3 regions of the Arthrobacter sp. NPDC056691 genome follow, and region 1 is predicted to be linked to each of the others. Evidence: riboswitches for the same ligand, from Rfam matches in the RefSeq annotation. Region 1 holds a riboswitch; each other region holds the start of a gene.
What was found. A riboswitch is a leader RNA that binds a small molecule or an ion and turns the genes downstream of it on or off. The one in region 1 is predicted to bind thiamine pyrophosphate.
Positions count from the first base shown of each region.

Region 1 (7,673 bases):
CCCGGACCGGATGGCCTCGCGCATCCTGGACATGGGTGACGTCCTGTCCCTCATTGAGCAGGCTGAAAAGTCCTGGGACAAGGAAGAAGCCGCCCGGATGGCGAAGAAGTTCGCCGACCAGGAGGACTTCACGCTGGATGACTTCCTCGCGCAGATGCAGCAGATCCGCAAAATGGGCTCCATGAAGAAGATGCTCATGATGATGCCCGGCGCGCAGAACATCCGGCAGCAGCTGGAGCAGTTCGACGAGCGCGAAATCGACCGGGTGGAGGCCATTGTCCGCTCGATGACCCCGCACGAGCGCGTTGCGCCGAAGATCATCAACGGTTCGCGCAGGGCCCGCATCGCCCGCGGCTCGGGCGTGCACGTGTCCGAGGTCAACGGGCTGCTGGAACGCTTCGCCCAGGCCCAGAAGATGATGAAGAAGATGGCCCAGGGCGGCGGCATGCCGGGAATGCCCGGGATGCCCGGCATGGGCGCAGGCGGTGCCCGCAAGGGCGGCAAGAACGCGCCCAAGAAGAAGGCCCGCTCCGGCAATCCTGCCAAGGCGGCACAGGAGCTTCGCGAGGCGGAGGCCCGGCGGGCAGGGGCATCCAAGGCGGTGCCCACCGGAGCTGCCTTCGGCCAGCAGTCCGGCGACTTCGATCCGTCCCAGCTGAACCTGCCGAAGGGCTTCGACAAGTTCATGGGCGGCAATTAGGGCGCTCGGTCATGTCGGCCGGCGCCGATGTCAGACCGCTGCCATAAGGTTGGGTCATGTATAAGCAGCGGGTAGTGTTCGTGCACGGTGCCGGCAATTTCGGCTCAGCGGCGTGGCCGCGCCAGCACGGCATGGCCCTGCAGTACGACGCCCTGTTCCTGCGGCGCCACGGCTTTGACGCCGAGGCCGAACCGCTGGAGACCGACTTCGCCGAGGACGCCCGCATTGTGCTGCGGTCCCTGGCTGATGACGGCCGCGGGGCCGCCGGGGGCCACGTGGTGGCGCATTCGCAGGGCGCCATCGCCGCGATGATGGCCGCCGTCGAACGCCCGGACCTGGTCTTCTCGCTGACGCTCGTGGAACCGGCCTGCCTGTCGCTCACCGCAGAATTGCCTGCCACCGCCGCGCACCGCGCCCTGATGGAGCCGCTGTTCGAGGTACGGCACCAGCTCGGCGATGACGACTACGAACGCGAGTTCCTGCGCCGCGCCTTCGCCGCGGACACACCGGAGCCGAGCACCCCCGAAGCGAAGCGCGCCGCGCGCCGGCTGCGCCTGCAGGCACCGCCGTGGCAGGCGCCGCTGCAGATCGTGCCGGGAGTACCCACCCTGGTCCTCACCGGCGGCTGGGAGCCGCTGTACGAGGAAATAGCCGGCTACCTGCGCGAGACCGGCGCCGTGCACCGCATCGCTGCGGGCGGGCACCGGCCGCACGACTCACCGGAAGGCGACCGCTACATTCGCGCGTTCATCGCCGAAGTCAGCCGCCGGGACCAGCCGAGGGCCTCCTGACGGACTCAGCGTCTGAGAGACACAGCGTCTGAGAGACACAGCGTCCTGACGGACGTTCCGGGAGCCCGCCCGGCCGGCCCCCAATGCCAGCCGGACAGAACCCCGGGAGCCGTTAGTTGCGCGCCGACTCCGGAAGCCGCAGCTCGGGCAGGTACACCTTTCCGCCCGCAGCGAGGAATTCCTGGCTCTTCTCGCGCATGCCCTCCGCCATTTCGGCGAGGGCGGCCTGGGCTTCGGCCGAGCCGTACTCGTTCCGGATGTCCTGGCTGATCCGCATGGAGCAGAACTTGGGCCCGCACATCGAGCAGAAGTGCGCTGTCTTGGCGGGTTCCGCCGGCAGCGTCTCGTCGTGGAAGGACTCGGCGGTCACCGGGTCGAGCGACAGCGCGAACTGGTCGCGCCACCGGAACTCGAACCGGGCCTTGGACAGTGCATCGTCCCGCTCGTTCGCGCCGGGGTGCCCCTTGGCGAGGTCGGCGGCGTGCGCGGCGATCTTGTACGTGATGACGCCCGTCTTCACGTCGTCCTTGTTCGGCAGGCCCAGGTGTTCCTTCGGCGTGACGTAGCAGAGCATGGCCGTGCCGTAGCGGGCGATTTCGGTGGCACCGATGGCCGAGGTGATGTGGTCGTAGCCGGGGGCCACGTCCGTGACCAGCGGGCCCAGCGTGTAGAAGGGCGCACCCTTGCAGAGTTCCTGCTGGCGCTCAACGTTTTCGCGCACCAGGTGGAACGGGATGTGACCCGGCCCCTCGACCATGACCTGCACGTCGTACTCCCAGGCCCGCTGGGTCAGCTCGGCCAGGGTGTCCAGTTCGGCGAACTGCGCGGCGTCGTTGGCGTCCGCCGTCGCGCCCGGCCGAAGACCGTCACCCAGCGAGAAGGCGACGTCGTACTTGGCGAAGATCTCGCAAAGCTCGTCGAAGTGGGTGTACAGGAAGTTTTCCTGGTGGTGGGCCAGGCACCAGCCGGCCATGATCGAACCACCGCGGGAGACGATGCCGGTGACGCGGTTCGCCGTGAGCGGCACGTAGCGCAGCAGCACGCCGGCGTGGATGGTCATGTAGTCCACACCCTGTTCGCACTGCTCGATGACGGTGTCGCGGAAGATTTCCCAGGTGAGCGCGTTCGCTTCGCCGTTGACCTTTTCCAGGGCCTGGTAAATCGGCACGGTGCCGATCGGTACGGGGGAGTTGCGGATGAGCCACTCACGCGTGGTGTGGATGTCGTCGCCCGTGGACAGGTCCATGACCGTGTCGGCGCCCCACTGGGTGGCCCACTGCAGCTTGTCCACCTCCTCCGCGATGGAGCTGGTGACGGCCGAGTTGCCGATGTTGGCGTTGATCTTCACCAGGAACGCCTTGCCGATGATCATCGGCTCGGATTCCGGGTGGTTGATGTTGGTGGGGATGATGGCCCGTCCGGCGGCGAGTTCGCTCCGGACCAGTTCCACATCGCAGTTTTCGCGGAGGGCCACGAAGCGCATTTCCGGGGTGATGACGCCCTGCCGTGCGTAATGCATCTGCGTGACGGTCTTGCCTTCCGCCGCACGGCGGGGCACCGGCCGGGCGCCCTTCCACTCGGCGGAAGCCGCGCCGCGGCGCACGGCTGACTTGCCGTCGTCGAGCAGGTTCCGTTCGCGTCCGTCGTACGGCTCCGTGTCTTCGCGTGCCGCAATCCATTCCGAACGGAACGGCGCGAGGCCCACCACCGGATCGCTGCCCGGACCCGCCGTGCGGTAAACCCGCAGCGGTTCGTTCTGCTCGCCGTTCGGTGAAGGCTCAAGGGCGATTTCCGTTACCGGCACCCGCAGGCCGTCGCCTTCGAGATAGGCCAGTGAATGGGATTTCAGCGACTGCGTGACGCTGCCGGCAGCACTACCGGCGGCTTCACTTTGGGCCGCATCAATCTGGGCAGGGATCAGCTGTGATTTCTGGGTGCTCAATTTACTGCTCACTTCCTTCGCCGGCATTACCCGGACAGGTTCAACGGTCGCAGGCTGCGCCAGCCTGATCTCAGCCCCTGCAGGGGCCCCCGTGTGGTCGTAGACGAAGCTACCACAGCTGCGGCTTAGGCTGGTGTCATGGCGCACATCATCGAATTCAGCGGACCCGTGCTCACTGCGGCGGATGAGGAACGCCGCGGGCTCTGGTCCGTGGACGGGAAGCTGACGTTTGATCCGCCGGGCCAGCGGCCGGACGCCGTTCTTGACGGCTGGGTCCTGCCCGGTTTCGCGGACGCCCACTGCCACATCGGATTGGGCCCGGGCGGTGCTGTGGACGACGACGTGGCCTACGCCCAGGCCGTGACGGACCGCAACGCCGGCACGCTGCTGGTCCGCGACGCCGGGGCCGCCAGCGACACCCGGTGGCTGCAGCAGCGGGCCGACACGCCGCGGATCATCCGGGCCGGCCGGCACGTTGCACGGTCCCGCCGGTACCTGAGGAACTTCGCCGTGGAGGTCGAGCCAGAGGGCCTCGTGGAGGCGGTGCGCAAGCAGGCGCGGGAAGGGGACGGCTGGGTCAAGCTGGTGGGGGACTGGATCGACCGGACCGCCGGCGACCTCGCGCCGTCGTTCCCTGCCGCGGCCGTGCGGGACGCCGTCCGGGCAGCCCACGACGAGGGGGCCAGGGTCACGGCGCACTGCTTCGGGGAGGACACCCTGGATGACATGCTGGACGCCGGCATCGACTGCATCGAGCACGCCACGGGCCTGCTGCCCACGCACATTCCGCGGCTCGTCGAGCAGCAGGTGCCGATCGTGCCGACACTGATCAACATCGCCACCTTCCCGGACATCGCCGCGCAGGCAGAGCCGAAGTTTCCGCGGTATGCGGAGCACATGCGCTCACTGTGGACCCGCCGTCGGGAGCGCGTCCTCGAAGCGTATGAGGCCGGCGTCGAAATTTACGCGGGAACGGATGCCGGCAGCGTGATCCGCCACGGCCGCATCGCGGACGAAATCCTTGAACTTCACGCCGCCGGACTGCCCGCACCGGCGGCGCTGGACGCGGCATGCTGGCGGGCGCGCCGCTGGCTGGGAGCCGACGGCCTGGCGGAAGGGGCGGCCGCGGACGTGGTGGTCTGCCGGGAGGACCCGCGGACCGTGCCGGAGACCATCCGCAGCCTCACGAATGTGGTGCTCCGGGGAAAGATCGTGCATTAGGAATAAATTGAAGCTTCAAGTAATTTAGAGATGTAGAGGCCGCCGAAATCCGGTGGTCCGGACATTCGGGAGTATTCAATGACAGCAGCAGACAGCAGCCAGGACTTGCTTCCTGCCGACCTCACCATGGGCACCGTCATGCTCAAGGTGGGCGACATGAAGCTCATGACCGATTACTACCAGCGCGCCCTCGGCCTCGACGTCGTCGCCGAGCAGGACGGCGGCCTCTACCTCGGCCGGCTCAAGACGCCCCTGGTGCACCTCGCGCCCGCTCCGGGCCTCAACATTCCCGGCCGGGGCGAGGCCGGCCTCTTCCACACAGCGCTCCTGTTCGAGGACCAGTCCTCGCTGGCCGCCACCATTGCCAGCGCGGCCCAGTACGAGCCGCAGGCCTTCGTGGGCAGCGCCGACCATCTGGTGAGCGAGGCCTTCTATTTCACCGACCCGGAAGGCAACGGGATCGAACTCTACTGGGACCGCCCGCGCGAGGCCTGGTCCTGGGACGGCAAGAACGTAGTCATGGACAGCCTGGCGCTGCCGCCGCAAAAGTACCTCCAGGACCACCTCACGCAGGAGTCTGTGGAAGGCCAGCGAGGCACCGACGCAGGCGTGGGCCACGTTCACCTGCAGGTGGGTGACGTGCAGTCAGCCCATGACTTCTACGTCGGCACCCTGGGATTCGAAAAGACGGCCGGCTGGCACGGCCAGGCGCTCTTTGTGTCGGCCGGCGGCTACCACCACCACATGGCCATGAATGTCTGGAACAGCCGTGGCGCGGGCCCGCGCCGCGACACCCTCGGCCTCGGTGAGGTCCTGATCGAAGTCCCGTCGGGGGACGACGTCGGCGCCCTCGCCGACCGCCTTAAGGTCGCCGGAGTCGAATCGCACCACACCGGCGCCGAGCTCCGGTTTCAGGATCCGTGGCGCAACCGCCTCCGCGTCGCCGTTCGATAACCAGCGCGCTAAGCCCGGCGAACCCGGTTGGGTTAGGCTGACATTCGAAGAGCCCCGGCGCCGCCGCTGCCGGGCGCGCACCGCCGACGGAATGAGGACGAATCCATGGGCTTCACCGAACTGTTTGTCGCCACCCACAATGACGCCCTCAAGCGTGCGGAGGCGCTGGAAGGCGGCGCCGCCGCCGGAGACGGCATCCGGATTGCCGGCATCAGTGATTTTGAGATCGAACAGCTTGGCGACCTCGCCGGTGCCGCGGTCCACGCCGCGGGCGCGGACTACGAACTGGCCATGGTTGACGTGGCAAGCGATTCACTGCTCGGCGTGCCGGCGGCGATGGTCCGGGCGCTGGCTGAGCTCCTCACGTACGAATCCGAGGGTGAGGGCAACGTTCTGGATGAGGTGGCCGAGCGCTGGGCCGCCGAGGACGACATGCCCTTTGGCGCCGGGGAAGCCAGGAACTACGTCCAGCAGCTGGCAGAGCTTGCCGGCACCGTGGAAGAAGGCAGCAGGACCGGCCTCTATGTCTGGTCTTCCTAGCGCAGCCTGGATTTCCTGGCACCAGCCAGACTCCGTCCGCATGTCAAGTCGAAATAACGCGGACGATCTGGCACAATAGACAGGTACTCGATCTGCGTGGCCCCTCTCTCCGCGTCCGGATCCTGTCCTTTTCGAACCCCCAAGTACGGCCCGCCCCACGGGTGCAGAACGCGGGTTCAACCCCGTTTCAGAAACAGGAGTGACCACAAAAGTGGCCGTAAAGATTCGCCTTAAGCGCTTCGGTAAGATGCGCGCACCGTACTACCGCATCGTTGTCGCCGATTCGCGCACCAAGCGTGATGGCCGTGCCATCGAAGAGATCGGCAAGTACCACCCCACCGAGGAGCCCTCATACATCGAGGTCAACTCCGAGCGTGCACAGTACTGGCTGTCCGTCGGCGCACAGCCGTCGGAGCAGGTCGCCGCGATCCTGAAGATCACCGGTGACTGGCAGAAGTTCAAGGGTCTGCCGGGCCAGGAAGGCACCCTGAAGACCAAGGCCGACAAGGAAGCATTCGTTGCTCCGGAGAAGGGTTCCGTGATCATCCCGGAAGCCATCACCAAGAAGGCCAAGGCATCGGAAGCCCCCGCCGAGGCTGAAGCAGAGACCACCGAGGCTGAGTAAGTTGCTGGCAGAAGCGCTCGAACACCTTGTCCGTGGCATTGTCGACTCCCCTGAGGATGTCAAGGTCAGTGCCAAGAACAACCGCCGCGGGGATACCCTCGAGGTGCGCGTTCACCAGGAAGACCTCGGACGGGTAATCGGACGCCAGGGCCGCACGGCGCGTGCGCTGCGCACAGTCGTGGCGGCGCTGGCAGATGGCGAGCAGGTCAGGGTCGACGTCGTCGACACCGACCGCCGCCGGTAACGCGCCTGCAACACTTGTCTTAACGTCCGGCCCCTCCACCAGCTAACGGTGGAGGGGCCGGACTGTTTTGGGCCCTGACTATTCAGGACGCCCGCAAAAGTCCTACCCCCGCATCAACACGCAGTCCAAACAGAGGAACACATGCAGCTTCAGGTGGCCCGTATCGGCAAGCCCCACGGAATCCGCGGCGAGGTGACCGTCCAGGTCCTCACCGACGCGCCGGAGGACAGGTTCGTTCCCGGCACCGAGTTCGTGGTGGAACCGGCCTCCGCGGGGCCGCTCACCGTGCGCAGCGCCCGCTGGAACAAGGACATCCTCCTGCTCGGTTTTGAGGAGGTGGCCGACCGGAACCGCGCCGAAACCCTGCGCGGCGCCAAGCTGTTTATCGAGACCGAAGAGCTTGGTGAGGACGACGACGAGGGCTGGTACGAACACGAGCTCGTCGGCCTCGAGGCCCGTGTCGGCTCCCGGGCCGTGGGCAAGGTCACCGCCCTGAACACCATGCCCGTGCAGGACCTGCTCGTCATCGAAACGCCGGACGGCAAGGAAATCCTCATCCCGTTCGTGGAACAGATCGTCCCCGAGGTGAACACTGAGGAGGGCTACGTCCTGCTCACTCCGCCGGCTGGCCTGCTCGAGATCAACGAGGACGGTGC
Region 1 is NZ_JBHTXX010000004.1:16,374-24,046, reverse strand. It holds gene ffh (signal recognition particle protein) at 1-700, shown strand, start outside; gene ACFRAU_RS05175 (alpha/beta fold hydrolase) at 757-1,491, shown strand; gene thiC (phosphomethylpyrimidine synthase ThiC) at 1,604-3,433, opposite strand; TPP riboswitch at 3,429-3,536, opposite strand; gene ACFRAU_RS05165 (amidohydrolase family protein) at 3,572-4,654, shown strand; gene ACFRAU_RS05160 (VOC family protein) at 4,733-5,608, shown strand; gene ACFRAU_RS05155 (hypothetical protein) at 5,714-6,148, shown strand; gene rpsP (30S ribosomal protein S16) at 6,360-6,773, shown strand; gene ACFRAU_RS05145 (RNA-binding protein) at 6,775-7,017, shown strand; gene rimM (ribosome maturation factor RimM) at 7,159-7,673, shown strand, end outside.

Region 2 (7,673 bases), on a different contig from region 1:
TGATGCAGGCCGGCATCGGCCTGGGCACCCCGCTGGCCTACGCCCTGGTGATCGGCGGCGTGCTGACCAGCCTGCTGACGCTGCTGGCCGTTGCCCGCGTGTGGAACCGTGCGTTCTGGCGCAAGGCCGAAGACGCGGAGCACCCCGATCCGGTGCTCCTCGCCGTTCCCGCCCCGGATGGCGGCGCGACGGCGGTGCGCCTCCTGCCGCGCACCATGGTGGGGTCCACGCTGGGCCTGGTGGTGCTGGGTGTGGCTCTCACAGTCTTCGCCGGTCCGCTCTTCCGCGTGGCGGACCAGTCGGCCGCGGCCATGCTGGACAGGTCCGCCTATATCCAGGCGGTGCTTGGTGACGGCGCGCCCGTCCCGGCGCTGGCGCTGAGCGGGGGCGGAAAATGAGCCGAAAGAGGGTGTCCCTGCGGCAGGAACTGCCGCTGCTGGTCTGGCTGGTCATCGTCTGGGGAGCCCTCTGGCAGGACTTCAGCCCCGGCAATCTGCTCTTCGGCGCCCTGCTGGCGATTGCCGTGGCGCGCCTTTTCTACCTGCCGCCGGTGGAGCTGAGCGGCCGTTTCAACGTGCTGCGGGCCGTTCCGTTCGCGGTGGTGTTCCTCGGCCGGGTGGTGGCCGCCAGCTGCCAGGTGTTCTACCTGGCGGTGGCCCAGGGGCCCAAGGTGACCAACGCCGTCGTCGCCGTTCCGTTGCGCAGCCATTCGGACCTGATGGTGACGGCGACCGGCCACGTGATCTCCCTGATCCCGGGGTCGCTGGTGGTGGAGGTGGACAGGTCCACGTCCACGCTCTACATCCACGGACTGAACGTCCGGAACGGGGAGGATGTCCTCAAACTGCGCAAGGAAGTCCGCGACACCGAGGCGGGGCTCATCCGGATCATGGGAACGAAGGAAGAGCTTGCCGCACTGAAGCAGGAGGTAGGCGCATGATGGAGTTGGTCCTCACCGTCACGGCTGTGGCGCTGGCCCTCGCGGCGGCGGGTGCGATCATCCGCATCGCCCGCGGCCCGTCACTTCTGGACCGGGTCCTCGCGGCGGACGTGCTGCTGGCCATCCTCGGCGCGGCCCTGTGCATCGACATGGCCGTGAACCGGCACCTGAACAACCTGATGCTGGTGGTGGCCGTGTCCGTGATCGGGTTCATCGGCTCGGTAACAGTGGCCCGTTTCGTGGCAGACCGGCGGGAGCAGCCCAATGAGTCCTGAACCGAACGCCGTGGATGCGGTGATCGACGCTGTTTCGGCCGTGTTCATGGTGGTGGGCGCGCTGATGTCCCTGGCCGCCGCCCTCGGCCTGCTCCGCTTCCCGGACCTGATGAGCCGCATGCACGCCGCCACGAAGCCCCAGGTGCTTGGTCTGTTCCTGCTGCTGGCGGCGGTGGGGCTGCAACTGCGCACGTGGTGGGTGTGGCCGGTGCTGCTGGTGGCATGGATCTTCCAGCTGCTCACGGTGCCGGTCTCTGCCCATATGGTGGGACGCGCCGGCTACCGCACCAAGCACCTCCATAAGGAGCTGCTCAGCACCGATGAGCTGGAGGCCGTGGTGGTGAAGGCCGCCAAGGCGGCCCGGGAATCGGAAGCGGACGACGGCGGTAACCGCCCCGCCGGCTAAGTCCGCTGGTTGAGCCCGTCGAAGCAGGGACGCGGGTACCCGCCGTCGTAGTCGATTGAAATTCGATAGTAAACCAGCGATACTCGATCCATGAATATGACAAACCTGGCGGTCACCGCGCTTCGGGTCCTGCTGGTCATGGCCTTCGGCCTGCTGGTGGTGTTCCAGACCCTGTCCCTGCCCGGGCAATTTGCCTACATGGCGGAGCAGAATCCGGCCGATGCGTATCTGAGGTGGCCGCTGACGGTCTTCGCCGTGGTGGAGGTGGCCTGCGTGCAGGTGGTGATCGTGAGCACCTGGAAACTCCTCACCATGGTCAGGCGGGACCGCATCTTCAGCAAGGCAGCCCTGGCCTGGGTGGACGCAATCGTGTGGGCAGTGCTCACCGCGTGGGTCCTCCTGGCCGGCGTCTTCGTCTTCATCGTGCTGAACGCGGATGATCCCGGGGTGCCCATGCTGCTGACGCTGATGCTGGTCGGCGGCGCCGTCATCGGGCTGCTCATGGTGGTGATGCGCGCGCTGCTGCGGCAGGCCACGGCACTGCGGACCGACATGGAAGCAGTGATCTGATGCCCATCGTGGTGCGTATCGACGTCGAACTGGCCAAACGAAAGATGAGCGTGGGGGAGTTCGCCGACCGGGTCGGGCTCACGCCGGCAAATGTGGCCGTGCTGAAGAACGGGCGGGCTAAGGCCGTGCGCTTCAGCACGCTGGAGGCGATGTGCAGGGTGCTCCGCTGCCAGCCCGGCGACCTGCTCGAGTGGGTCGAGGACTGACGGCCGGGCCGGTGCCTAGACGATGTCCTGGGTCTTGGCGAAGCGGGTGATGGCCCGCTGGGTGCCGCGGTTGGCCAGTACCTGGATGACCGCGCTGACCGACGCGGAGACGAGGGCAAACGTCAGGGCCGTACGCAGCGTCGTGGGGACATCGTCCTTGTCACCCTTGGGAGGCTTCTGCCCCGTGACCTTTTCCCAGATGGTATCGACGGCCTTGGTGCCGGCGAACCCTGCCAGCAGGCTGATGCCCGTGCCAAGCAGTTTGATCAAGAGACTCATTCCGGAACTCCTCGCGTGGTGAACACTGGTCTTTCCCTAGCCTATCCGCATCAAACGCTAGCCCCTCCGCATGGACCGGTGGATTTCCCGCAATGCCTGCACCACGAGGTCGTGGTCCGCTTTCTGCGGCAGCCCGGAGACCGTGACCACGGCCACCGCTCCCACATCCCGAACATAGATGGGGAAGGCTCCGCCGTGGGCGGCGTAGGTGGACTGGTCGAACCAGGCGTTCTCCTCGATCCGTCCGCCGCCTGCCCTGCCGCGAAGACCCACCAGCAGCGACGGCTCCTCGTAGCGCACGGCAGTCCGCTGCTTGGCCCGGACCCAGCCCTCGTTGTCCGGGGTGGCACCCTCGAGTGCCACGTGGAACAGGACCTGTTCGCCCTTGGTGATATCGATGGCGATGGGCAGCCGGTCCTCCTTGCCGCGTTCAACCAGTTCCAGGCCGAGCGCCAGGGCATCGTCCTTGCTGAACCTCGGGAACTGCAGTTCGGCGATTTCACCCTCGATCTGACCGATCAGGGCTGCCAGGGATCCCGCCGGCTGGTCCTCGGCGGAATCGGGGTCAAAGGCGGGCAGGGCAGTGCTGCCGGAGTCCTGTAGCGTCATGGCCCCAATGTACTCCGGGCGGCTGTTCCGGCGGTGCGGCAAGGCTTCTGGATTGTGACGGCGGCCCCGGGATTCCGGGCCCGCCGAGGTGTAAACTGGACCAGCCCACAAGGGCAGATTTATCACGACAGGGGAGCGCCGCCGTCGGGATGCAAAGGCAGTTGCCAGCGCAACCGTGGATGGGCGCTGAGAGTGCGGACAGCCGCAGACCCTCGAACCTGATCCGGCTAGTACCGGCGCAAGGGAGTCGAGTTCTCAGAGCGCCCGGCAGCAGGTGGCCCAGCCACCGGCAGCCGGGGGAACGCTTTCCCCTCCTGTTCCTCAGGAGGACCATCATGACAACTGCAGCAATCAAGAAGACCAGTTACAACTGGCGCGTGGCGGACATCGTGGTAGCGGCGCTCATCGCCGTTGCCGGCGGCGTGATCTTCTGGGCCTGGTCCCAGGGCGCCAACCTCATCTCCACCCCCGTCAACGCCGTCTACCCGCCCCTGAGCGGCCTGTACGCCGGCGGCTGGATGATCCCGGCGGTGCTGGGCATGCTCATCATCCGCAAGCCCGGCGCGGCCCTGTTCTGCGAAACGGTGGCGGCCACCGGCGAGCTCATCATGGGCTCGCAGTACGGCACCACGGTGCTGATCTCCGGTGTCCTCCAGGGCCTGGGCGCGGAGCTCGTGTTCGCCGCCCTGGTGTACCGGAAGTTCAACCTCCCGGCTTCGCTGCTTGCGGGTGCCGGCGCGGGCCTGTTCTGCGGCCTGAACGACTCCTTCGCACCGTGGGGCTGGAACATCGCCTACACCTCCGGCGACAAGCTCGCGTACATCGTGTTCTGTGCCATCTCCGGCGCGGTCATCGCCGGTGCCCTGTCCTGGATCGCCACCCGCGGCCTGGCCAAGACCGGCGTACTGAGTTCCTTTGCGTCCCGCAAGGCAGCCACGGAGCCCGTCTTCTCCTAATGCCCGGACAACACGACGGCGGCGTCCGCCCCGCCGCGGTACACGCCCGCGGCTGGGGCTGGCGCCACGCCGGCCGCACCAAACCCGCCGTCCACGCCCTGGACCTGGACATCCGGCCCGGCGAACGGGTCCTGCTGCTGGGCCCGTCCGGGGCCGGCAAGTCCACGCTGCTGCACGCCCTGGCCGGTGTGCTGGGGGACAGTGACTCGGGCGGCAGCCCGGCGGACGACGGCGGTGCAACCGACCGCGACGATGCTGACGAGAGCGGTGAGCTGCTCATCGACGGAGCACCGCCGCGTGCACAGCGAGGCCGCGCCGGCCTCATGCAGCAGGATCCGGAAACCCAGGTGGTCCTTTCCCGGCTGGGCGACGACGTCGCCTTCGGCGCCGAAAACCTCTCCGTACCTCGCGACGAGATCTGGCGCCGCGTGCACGAGGCACTGGACGACGTCGGACTGTCCCACCTGCCGCTGAACCACCCGACGTCGGTCCTGTCCGGCGGCCAGAAGCAGCGCCTGGCGCTTGCAGGCATCCTGGCGATGCGTCCGGGGCTGATCCTGCTGGACGAGCCGACCGCGAACCTCGACCCCGCAGGCGTCCTGGAAGTCCGGGACGCCGTGGGCCGCTGCCTCGACAAGACCGGAGCCACCCTGGTGGTCGTGGAGCACCGGGTTGCCGCGTGGAAAGACCTGGTGGACCGCATCGTGGTGCTGCAGCCGGGGTCCGCCACGAACGGCGCGGTACTGATCGACGGGACGCCGGACGAGGTCCTCGAACAGGCCCGCGGGATGCTCACCGCCGCCGGCGTGTGGGTCCCGGGCTACATTCCTGAAACGCGGCGCCGTTCCGCCGGGACCGTGCCGCCGGCCTCCGGTCTTGCGCCAGCCTCCGGGAGTGCCGGCGGGCTTTTCAGTGGCCAATTACTTCTGGCCACTGAAAAGCTCGCCGTCTCGCGGGAACGACCCCGGCGCCGCGGCTTCCGCTCCGTGCCGCCCGAGCCGGTTCTGCGGGACGTCACGGCGCACGTCCGGGCCGGTGAGGCGCTGACCGTCACCGGTCCCAACGGCGCCGGCAAGTCCACCTTTGCGTTGACCCTCGCCGGGCTGCTGCCGGCCGTGGACGGCAAGGTCTCCGCGACCGTTGAGCTGAGCGCCGGCGCGGGCATCGACCCCTACAAGTGGAAGGCCGAGCAGCTGATCTCCCGGATCGGCACGGTATTCCAGGAGCCCGAGCACCAGTTCGTTACCGGCCGCGTCCTGGACGAGCTGCTCTTCGGGCCGCGCCATCTGGGCCACGGTGAAGAGCGCGTCGACGAGCTGCTGGAGCGCCTGCGGCTCACCCATCTGGTGGACGCCAACCCGTACACCCTGTCCGGCGGCGAGAAACGCCGGCTCTCTGTTGCCACCGTCCTGGCGGCGCACCCGCAGGTGCTGGTCCTGGACGAGCCCACCTTCGGTCAGGACGCCAACACCTGGGCGGAGCTTGCCTCGTTCCTTTCCGAACTGCTCGACGCCGGCACGGCCGTGGTGTCCGTGACCCACGACGAGGAGTTCACCCACGTGCTCGGCGGCACCGAGCTGCGGCTGGGCTCCGGCAGCAGGCGCGGACCCGGACCCGTCGGGTCCAGACCAGCCGGGCCGGCAGCAGAACAGGCGACGACATGAGGGAAGCACTGACACTCGAAGGAAACCGCGCGGTGCTGACCCGGGCCAATCCGCTGGCCAAATTCGCCGCGGTCTTCCTGGTCACCTTTGCCCTGGCGCTGTCCATCGACTGGATGTCCGCCTCGGTGGCGCTCGTGTGCGAGCTGCTGGTCTTTCCGCTGGCCGGGTTGACGATTTCACTGCTTTGGCAGCGCGGGTGGCCGCTGATCCTGGCTGCCGCCGTGGGCGGCTGGAGCACCTCCATCCTGGCGCCGGACAGCGGAAGGATACTGCTCGACGTCGGACTCTGGTCCATGAGCGAAGGTTCCCTTCAGCTGGGGCTGGGTTTCCTGCTGCGGGGCCTGGCCATCGCCCTGCCCGCGGTGCTTCTGATGAGCTGCACCGACCCCACCGACCTGGCTGACGCCCTCGCGCAGAAGGCGCGGCTGCCGCACCGTTTCGTGCTCGGGACCCTGGCGGCGATGCGGCTGGTCGGGCTCATGGCCGAGGAATGGCAGACCATCGGCATGGCCCGGCGCGCCCGCGGCGTCGGATCGCGCGGGAACCCCTGGCAGCGGATGCGCGCCACCCTGGGGCAGAGCTTCGGCCTCCTCGTCCAGGCCATCCGCCGCGCCACCCGGCTTGCCGTGACCATGGAGGCCCGCGGATTCGGCGGAGCCAGCCGGACCTGGGCGCGCGTGTCCACCTACAGTGTGCTGGACGTCTGGGTGGTGCTGGGCGGGGTGCTCATCGCCGCCAGCGCCGTGGCTGCCGCGCTCTGGGCCGGCACTTGGCACATGGTGTGGCTGGAGGGCTCCTAGGAGCCTATAGCCGTCCCGGCCGCGCCATCCGGACCTCGGCCAGCCCTTCCCAGTCCTCGATCGTGTCCCTGGCGCCGGTGAACACGAAGCCGTTGCGCCGGTAGAAGGCCTGGGCGCGCGGGTTGTCCTCGGCGACCCACAGCCCAGCCGGTTCGTTCCCGATCGCGGCGTCGAGCAATGCCTGGCCCAGCCCCCTGCCATGGTGGGAGGCGAGGAGATAGATGCCCCAGAGCTCGGCCTGCTGCCGCACCCCGTCCTCGGGTGGAAGCGAGCCGGCAAAGCCCACCAGTTTGCCGCCGTCGGCCGCTACGAACTGGTGGCCTGCGTGCGGACCGTCCAACAGCTGCCGCCACATCGCCAGCCGCCCTTCCGTACCCTGACGGGCCATGAAACCCGGTGAGAGCAGGTGCGCGTAGGTTTCGCGCCAGCATTCCAGATGGAGCAGGGCCAGGTCCGCAGCGTCTTCGGGTGCGGCCAGGCGCACGCGGCAGGTGTGATCCATGCGGCCGAGTCTAGTGCTGCACTTCAGATGCAGGAGTGGTCGTGGTCGAAACCGTCGGCTACGAACTGGGTGAGGGCCACGTTGCCGCCCGGGGTGAGGGGCGCCGCGGAACACATGTCCCTGGCATCGGCGGCGGTGTGCGCCCCGGCAAGCCAGCTTGGCAGGGAATAGAGGCTGCTGGCTGAGCCCACTTCGCCCACAATCTGTCCCCACTGCCGGGCGGAGGAGTAGATGCCCACCCTGGCGCCGATGCTGTGGAAGAAGTCCGCCATGCCTTCGAGGTCCGCCCGGTTCGCGTTCCTGTCGCCTGACCAGCTGTTGCCCGTCTCCACGTCCAGCCACCAGAGGTACGTCCCGGGCTCGGAGATGGTGCGGAGGTAGGCGTCGTCGAAAGCCTTGGCGTACCCGTACATGTAGGCGCAGGCGGCGTCCTCCTGCCCCTGGCAGGTGCCGTAGGGGTTGGCCA
Region 2 is NZ_JBHTXX010000024.1:46,059-53,731, reverse strand. It holds gene ACFRAU_RS17745 (Na+/H+ antiporter subunit D) at 1-398, shown strand, start outside; gene ACFRAU_RS17740 (Na+/H+ antiporter subunit E) at 395-940, shown strand; gene ACFRAU_RS17735 (monovalent cation/H+ antiporter complex subunit F) at 937-1,215, shown strand; gene mnhG (monovalent cation/H(+) antiporter subunit G) at 1,205-1,621, shown strand; gene ACFRAU_RS17725 (DUF2975 domain-containing protein) at 1,712-2,191, shown strand; gene ACFRAU_RS17720 (helix-turn-helix domain-containing protein) at 2,191-2,397, shown strand; gene ACFRAU_RS17715 (DUF4235 domain-containing protein) at 2,413-2,676, opposite strand; gene ACFRAU_RS17710 (heme-degrading domain-containing protein) at 2,734-3,285, opposite strand; TPP riboswitch at 3,405-3,548, shown strand; gene ACFRAU_RS17705 (ECF transporter S component) at 3,621-4,241, shown strand; gene ACFRAU_RS17700 (ABC transporter ATP-binding protein) at 4,241-5,905, shown strand; gene ACFRAU_RS17695 (energy-coupling factor transporter transmembrane component T family protein) at 5,902-6,705, shown strand; gene ACFRAU_RS17690 (GNAT family N-acetyltransferase) at 6,710-7,207, opposite strand; gene ACFRAU_RS17685 (hypothetical protein) at 7,231-7,673, opposite strand, start outside.
Region 2: another riboswitch for thiamine pyrophosphate. It lies ahead of ACFRAU_RS17705 (ECF transporter S component); the one in region 1 lies ahead of thiC (phosphomethylpyrimidine synthase ThiC).

Region 3 (7,673 bases), on a different contig from region 1:
GCGAAGCCTGGCGCCCGGCGCTTCTGCGAAGACAGCGCCGCGTTGCCCAGGCCGCCCAGGCCGCCGGAGGCCGCGATGAACTCAGTGCCTTCGCCGACGAGGTCAGCCAGGACCTTACCGTCCTTGGTCTTGACGACCGTACCTTCCGGAACGGGCAGGACCAGCGTTTCGCCGTTCTTGCCGCCGCGCCAGTCGCCCATGCCGGGGCCGCCGTTCGTGGCGTGCCGGTGCGGGGCGTGGTGGTAGTCCAACAGCGTGGTGGTCTGTGCGTCGACGCGCAGGATGACGTCGCCCCCGTCGCCGCCGTTGCCGCCGTCGGGCCCGCCGAGCGGCTTGAACTTCTCACGGTGAACGGAGACACAGCCGTGGCCGCCGGTACCGCCGGATACGTGCAGTACTACCCGGTCTACAAAGCTCGCCACGTGAATCTCCTCTATTGCTTAATCCGGCCGTCCTGGACGTCCAAATCGATTGTAATGCGGTTAAAAGAACAGTGGAGCGAGCCATCATGGCCCGCTCCACCGGTTCAGAACTTGTTGTTACTCTGCAGCTGCAGCAGCAACGATGTTGACGACCCGACGGCCGCGGCGTGTGCCGAATTCAACGGCACCTGCCTGCAGAGCGAACAGGGTGTCGTCGCCGCCACGGCCAACGCCCGCACCGGGGTGGAAGTGGGTGCCGCGCTGGCGGACGATGATTTCGCCAGCGGAAACTACCTGGCCGCCGAAGCGCTTGACGCCGAGGTACTGGGCGTTGGAGTCACGACCGTTGCGAGTGGAGCTCGCGCCTTTTTTGTGTGCCATTTGAAATGCCTGCCTTTAATTCTGAGACTGCGGGGAACCTGGTCAGTAACCGGTGGGTTACTTGATGCCGGTGATCTTGACCTTGGTCAGTTCCTGACGGTGACCCTGGCGCTTCTTGTAACCGGTCTTGTTCTTGAACTTCTGGATGACGATCTTCGGACCACGGAGGTCCTGGAGGATCTCAGCCGTAACAGTTACCTTGGCCAGGTCCGCAGCTGCGGAGGTGACCTTGTCACCGTCCACCAGGAGCAGTGCGGGCAGCTCAATGGTGCTGCCAGCTCCACCGGCGACGCGGTTCAGGGTAACGAAGTCTCCAACGGAAACCTTCTCTTGGCGGCCGCCTGCGCGGACAATCGCGTACACCACTTGGGAACTCACTTCTCTCGACGTTTATTACTAAATTTGCGTGCGGAACCCGGGTCCGGAAATTGGCCTGGTTCTCGCTGTGCCTCAACGCCGTGGATTGCCCGGGGGAACCCGTGAGCTATCCCAGGAATTAGTCCGAGTGGACGATCCCGGGTCATAACCCAAGTGTTGGCGTAAGCACCGAAGATCCAGAATACGCTAATTCCGTCGTCGGCCGCAAATGAGGCTGGCACCGGCGGGTCGTCCGTGATAGCCACCACAGGGGCGCTGTTCCGGACATCCAATGCCGTGCGCGACTATCTTACCGGGCTCGGACCCCGCTTCCGTTCAGCTGTGTCGGCTCGGCGCGTCGAAGAATTCCGCCTCGTACCGGCAGGACTGCCGGAATGCGGTAATCATCGCTTCGCGCTCCCCCGCGGACGCGGTCCGGCCAGCGCCGTCGGCGATTTCGATGGCCTGCAGCGTGGCGGCAGCGAACTCCTCGTCGGCGTACGTCCGCAGCCACTCGGCGTACGGGTGCCCGGCCTGCGCCCCGGCAGCCAGGTATTCGGCGTGCAGGGTCTCCCCCACCTCGGCGTACAGCCAGAAGCAAGGAAGGACCGCGGCGACCAGCACCGCGTAGCTGCCGCCCGCGGAGGCCGCCAGCAGATGATCGACGTAGGACTTCGTGACGGGGCCCAACTCCGTCTGCACGGCGCGCGTGCTGAGCCAGTTGCGGTGCAGTTCCGATTCAACCTCCAGACATTGCTGGGCGGAGCGCGCCCAGAACAGCTGCTCGGACTCGGTTGGTGCCAGCGCGCTGGCCCTGGCCAGGACGCGGGAGTAGCCGTTGAGGTAGATGGCATCCTGTGCGAGGTAGTACGCGAATTCCTTCTCCGCCAGGGTGCCGTCGGCCAGGCCACGGATGAAGCCGAGGCCATAGATGGCGTCCAGGTCTGCAACAGTCTCTGCGCGCAGCAGTTCCGCGAACCCGCCCTGAGGTTCGGGCTGGGCCAGGTGGTGGAAGTGGTTGATCGGCCCGTTGCCGGTGCCGACTTCAAGCTGCCCGGACGTGCGGAGGGCTCCGGCCAGCCAGGGCTTGACCGCCCGCAGTGCCGCTTCCCAGTCGCCCAGCCGAGCCTGAGCCGTGGCCATGGCCGAGGACAGCGAGCACCCGGTGCCGTGGCTGTTGCGCGTGCTGATCCGCTCGCCGGCAACCTCCACCACCTCCGCCGACAGCAGCCCGGCAGTATTCACGAGGGCATCCGGGCAGGTTGAGCCGTTCAGGTGGCCGCCCTTGACGAGGACCGTGGCACCGGTCTGCTCCGCCAGCCGCCTGCCCTGCTCCAGGGCGGCTGCCCAGTCCTCGGCTTCCGGTTCCCCGAGCAGCATGGCAAGTTCGGGAAGGTTGGGGGTGATCAGATGCGCCAGCGGCAACAATCTCCGGAGGGCTGCTTCCGCAGCCTCCTGAAGGAGGCGGTCACCGCTGGTGGCCACCATCACCGGATCCAGAACCACGACGCCGGGCCGCACCTCTTCGAGCCAGCTGCGGACTGCGGCAATCACCTGTTCATCGCCCAGCATGCCGATCTTCACGGCGTCCACGTGGATGTCGTCGCTGACAGCCTCAAGTTGCGCTGACAGGAAGGAAGCCGGTGGAACGTGCACGCCCCGCACGCCGGTGGTGTTCTGGGCGGTGAGGGCGGTTATTGCGGCCATCCCGTAGCCGCCGTGGGCCGCGATGCTTTTCAGGTCGGCCTGGATGCCTGCACCGCCGGACGGATCCGACCCGGCGATGGCGAGGACCCGGGGAACCTCGCGGGACGTCGGAACGGCCGCCGGCACGGTTTCCCGGAGTGAGTCGGCGCCAGCCACGGGTGCGGGCAGGAGTGATGCTGATGACAGTGCTGATGACAAGGAGGACATCCCTTCGCCGGTGCTAACCGGACAGGTTCAACGGGTTTGGATCTCAGCCGGCCCGTGCGCGGCACCCCGTGTCAGTCCTCCAGCCTAGCGGTTGGACCGGCGTCGGGCATCGAATTTGACGTTTGCGACAGGCTCTCTCGGGCGCCTAGCCAAAAGGTCCGGCACCGCAACCGCGGTGCCGGACCTTTAGCCATGGGCTCGGCGTCAGTCAGCTCGGAGCCGGTCAGCCCGGAGCCCGTTTGTCCTACAGTTCCGAGGCCGGTACTCCGACGCCCAAAATGATCGGTTCGCTGGCCGGCTGCGAAGCCGCCGGAGCCGCCGGCGCGTTGGCCGCCGCAGGCGCCTTGGCCTCGTGCGAGTGCCCGGCGGCAGCAGCCGGCGAAACTTCGTGGTGTTCCACGGATGTCTCGTTGGCTGCACCCTGGGCACGGCTGGCACTGCGGTTGCGGCGCGGCCGTCGGGCGCGGGACGGAGCAGCGGGGCTTTCCACAGGCTGGCCTGCGGCGGGCTGGCTTGCCGACTGCTGCTGCCCTTCCTGGACGCGGGCCGGCGCGGGAACCTCCCCGGGCGCCTCCTCCTCGGGGGCAACGGGGGCACCGAGGTGGGCGAAGGCTTCCTCCAGGCGGTCCAGCGTCAGGGCCGGCGCTTCCTTGACCGGCTCGTCGCTGTGATCGACAAACGGAAGAACCACTTTTTCGCCACCGAACGTGAGCACTGCGCCAGGCCGTCCGGAGACGCTCTCCGTCTCCGGAGTGCGGTGCACCACGGGGCTTTCCGGTGCAGCGGCCGCGGGCGCGGCAGGCCGGGCAGCCTCACCCGCCGCCGCGGCGCTGTGCGCTGCGTCCTCATGCAAGTGCGCGGCATGGGCCGCTGCCGCGATATTGGCGAGGGCAGCACGGGTCGCTTCAGCCTTGGCGTGGCGTTCTGCTTCCGACGGCTCCGGGTGGTGCGGTGCAGCAGGGGCGGCCGGAGCTGTCTCGGAGGACGGCTGCCCGCCCTTGCCGCGGCGGCGCTTCCGCTCTGTCCGGGCAGGCGGCTGGACCTCGGCACGGTGTACATGGTGCTCTGCGGCCACGGTGTTGGCGCGGCGGTGCTCCACCGGCTCGTCATGGGTGACGACACCCCGCCCGGCACATGCCTCGCACTGCTCGCCGAAGACCTCCAGGAGCCCGGTGCCCATCCGCTTGCGCGTCATCTGCACGAGTCCCAGCGATGTCACTTCGGCCACCTGGTGCTTGGTCCGGTCACGGCCCAGGCACTCCACCAGCCGCCGCAGGACCAGGTCGCGGTTGGACTCCAGCACCATGTCGATGAAGTCGATGACGATGATGCCGCCGATGTCGCGTAGGCGCAGCTGCCGGACAACTTCCTCGGCTGCTTCAAGGTTGTTCTTGGTGACAGTCTCTTCGAGGTTGCCGCCGCTGCCGGTGAACTTGCCGGTGTTGACGTCGACCACCGTCATGGCTTCGGTCCGGTCAATGACGAGGGAGCCGCCGGACGGCAGGAATACCTTGCGGTCCAGTGCCTTGTGGATCTGCTCGTCGATGCGCCAGGCGGAGAAGATATCCTCGTCCCTGGTCCACTTTTCGAGCCGGCCCACCAGGTCCGGGGCAACGTAGGTGACGTAAGCCTCGATGGTGTCCCACGCTTCGTCGCCGGAGACGATCAGCTTGGAGAAGTCCTCGTTGAAGACGTCGCGCACAACCTTGATGGTCAGGTCCGGTTCGCCGTAGAGCACTTCCGGGGCAAGGACCTTGGTGGACGTCGCCTGGCTCTCAATGCCCTCCCACTGGGCACGGAGGCGATTGATGTCGTGGGTCAGCTCCTCCTCGGAGGCGCCTTCGGCGGCCGTGCGAACAATGACGCCCGCGTCCTCGGGGAGGCGGTCCTTGAGAATGCGCTTGAGGCGGTTGCGTTCGACGTCGGGCAGCTTGCGGGAGATGCCCGTCATGGATCCGCCGGGGACGTACACGAGGTACCGGCCGGGCAGCGAGATCTGGCTGGTCAGCCGCGCACCCTTGTGGCCCACCGGATCCTTCGTGACCTGGACCAGCACGGAGTCGCCGGACTTGAGCGCGTTCTCGATCCGGCGCTGCTTGCCCTCGAGGGTGGCTGCGTCCCAGTTGACTTCACCGGCGTAAAGCACCGCGTTGCGGCCGCGTCCGATGTCGACGAAGGCAGCTTCCATGGACGGCAGGACGTTCTGGACCTTGCCCAGATAGACGTTGCCGATCAGGGAATCCTGCTGCGTCTTGGAGACGAAATGCTCGGCGAGGACGCCGTCTTCCAGGACACCGATCTGGATTCTGTCGTCGCGCTGGCGGACGATCATCTGGCGGTCCACGGATTCCCGCCGGGCCAGGAACTCGGCCTCGGTAATGACGGTGCGGCGGCGGCCGGTGTCCCGCGATTCGCGGCGGCGCTGCTTCTTGGCCTCCAGGCGGGTGGATCCCTTGACGCTGGTCACGCGGTTGCTCGCCGGCGCCTCGCTGATGGCCCGGGGGGCGCGGACGCGGGTGACCGTGTTGGGGGGATCGTCTTCTCCCCCGCCGGTCAGTTCCAGGTCCTGGTCACCGCGGCGGCGGCGACGGCGACGGCGGGACGTCACGCCGTCCTCCGGCTGCCCACCTTCGTCTTCGAGGGCCTCGTCGGAATCGTCCGTTCCCTCATCGCCGTCCGTGATCTCGCGGTCGGTCCGGCTGCGGCCGCGGCGTCCGCGGCTGCGCCTGCGGCGCCGGCCGCCGTCGTCCTCAATCTCGTCCTCGCCCTCCTCGGCGGCCGCCTCCTCTTTGGCGGGAGCCGCAGGACGGACGGCTGTGCTCAGGTCAGGCGCCTGGAAGATGATCGACGTCACTGATGCCGGTTCCAGGAACAGCGAACCCAGGGGCGACTGCCCGGCGGCCTCGTCTTCAGCCTCTTCCTCGGCGGCGGCTTCCTGTGCAGCGGCTCCCTGTTCAGCGGCTTCCTGTGCAGCCGCCGGTTCGGCGGGGGCTGCTTCGGATGCAGGTGCCGGGGCAGCGGCGGCCTCGGCGGGCGTTTCGGCCTGCCCGCCGGACGGCAGTTCGCTGGCCGTTACGGCAGCGGGCGCCTCTACAGTTTCCGGTGACTCAGCGGGGCTTTCGGCCGGTTCGGTGGCTTTCGGCTTTGTTGCCCGGCGGCGGCGCACAGGCTTGGATTCGGCGGCCGGCGCCTCGGCTGCGGGCGCCTCGGCGGCCGGCTCAGTGGCGGCAGCCTCCGCGTCAGCTTCCGGCACATCGCCTTCCGCCACGGCGGCTTCCGCAAACGCGGGGAGCGGTTCTTCGGCGACCTTCTTCCGGGCGCGGGTCCGGCGGACCGGGGCCTTGGCCGGTGCTTCTGCGGTTTCGGCGGCCGGCTCCGGCACTGCGGCTTCGGGCACGGCGGTTTCAGGCACAGCGGTTTCAGGCACTGCGCCTTCAGACGTCAGTGGCTCCGTGTCCGCTTCCTTAACCTTGGGCGCGGCCTTGCGCCGGGTCCTGGTGGCTTTCTTGGGAGCCTCGGCGGTTTCGCCGGCGGCAGCCGAATCTTCATTAACGGCTATAACCTGGTCATTATCCATATGTGGCAACACTCCTGCCCCTGACGTGCCGCCACATTCGGCACCCATTGGGGCACATATTGTCAAAACCCGCAGGCATTGACAGAAGTCAATTGGATACCAGCAGGCTCGCACCGGCAGTGGGGTGCGGCAGGCCTGACAGGCCGGCGGGATTGTTACTGGAACCCGTTGTTTCTAACAGCCACAACCAGGTGCCGTCCAATGGAAGGTGGGAGGCTGGATCTCTTTCCGAAGCCTGCACCACTGCTCATTGGCGGTCTTGGGAACAAGCCACCGGACTGGAGTTCGAATGTGGTTCGCGCTCCAGCCACGTTTATTCTCTCATATTGCCGTTCAAATAAACTGTAATTGTGTGACAAAGCCGGTCATGCCGCCGTGGGCCCCGGGTACAGGCGGCGTCAAGCTGGCGGCGATACAATCTGGGCAGGAGCACCCCCAGACAAAGGACGCCATCCCATGCCACGCACTTCGCCTTCCACGGGCACGGACTACGAACAGGACCACCAGGCCGGCGCCGGGCCCGCCGCGGCTACGGCCGGTGCCGCCGTACCGGCCATGACACGCGACCGCCCCTTCGGCTGGCTGCTGGTCATCACCGGCGTGGTGGGCTGGCTGGCATCCGGCATCCTGGTGCTGGAAAAGCTTGAGGTCCTCAAGGATCCCAACCACGCCACCGTCTGCGACGTCAACCCCTGGATTTCCTGCGGCCAGGTCATGCAGACGTGGCAGAGTTCAGTCTTCGGCTTCCCGAACATGTTCATCGGGATTGTCGCCTTCGCCATCACGACCACCGTGGGAATGGCCCTTCTTGCCGGTGCCAGGTTCGCCCGCTGGTACTGGCTTGCGCTGCAGGCGGGGATCACCCTCGGCTTCATCTTCGTGGTGTGGCTGTGGTCCCAGGCGCTGTACTCCATCCATATCCTGTGCCCGTTCTGCATGATTGTCTGGGCAGCGATGATCCCGCTCTTCGTCTGGGTCACCGTGCGGAACGTCGTCCACGGCGTGATTCCGGCGCCGGCAGG
Region 3 is NZ_JBHTXX010000030.1:45,280-52,952, forward strand. It holds gene obgE (GTPase ObgE) at 1-422, opposite strand, end outside; gene rpmA (50S ribosomal protein L27) at 540-803, opposite strand; gene rplU (50S ribosomal protein L21) at 861-1,169, opposite strand; gene thiD (bifunctional hydroxymethylpyrimidine kinase/phosphomethylpyrimidine kinase) at 1,497-3,023, opposite strand; TPP riboswitch at 3,057-3,153, opposite strand; gene ACFRAU_RS20065 (Rne/Rng family ribonuclease) at 3,319-6,651, opposite strand; gene ACFRAU_RS20070 (vitamin K epoxide reductase family protein) at 7,108-7,673, shown strand, end outside.
Region 3: another riboswitch for thiamine pyrophosphate. It lies ahead of thiD (bifunctional hydroxymethylpyrimidine kinase/phosphomethylpyrimidine kinase); the one in region 1 lies ahead of thiC (phosphomethylpyrimidine synthase ThiC).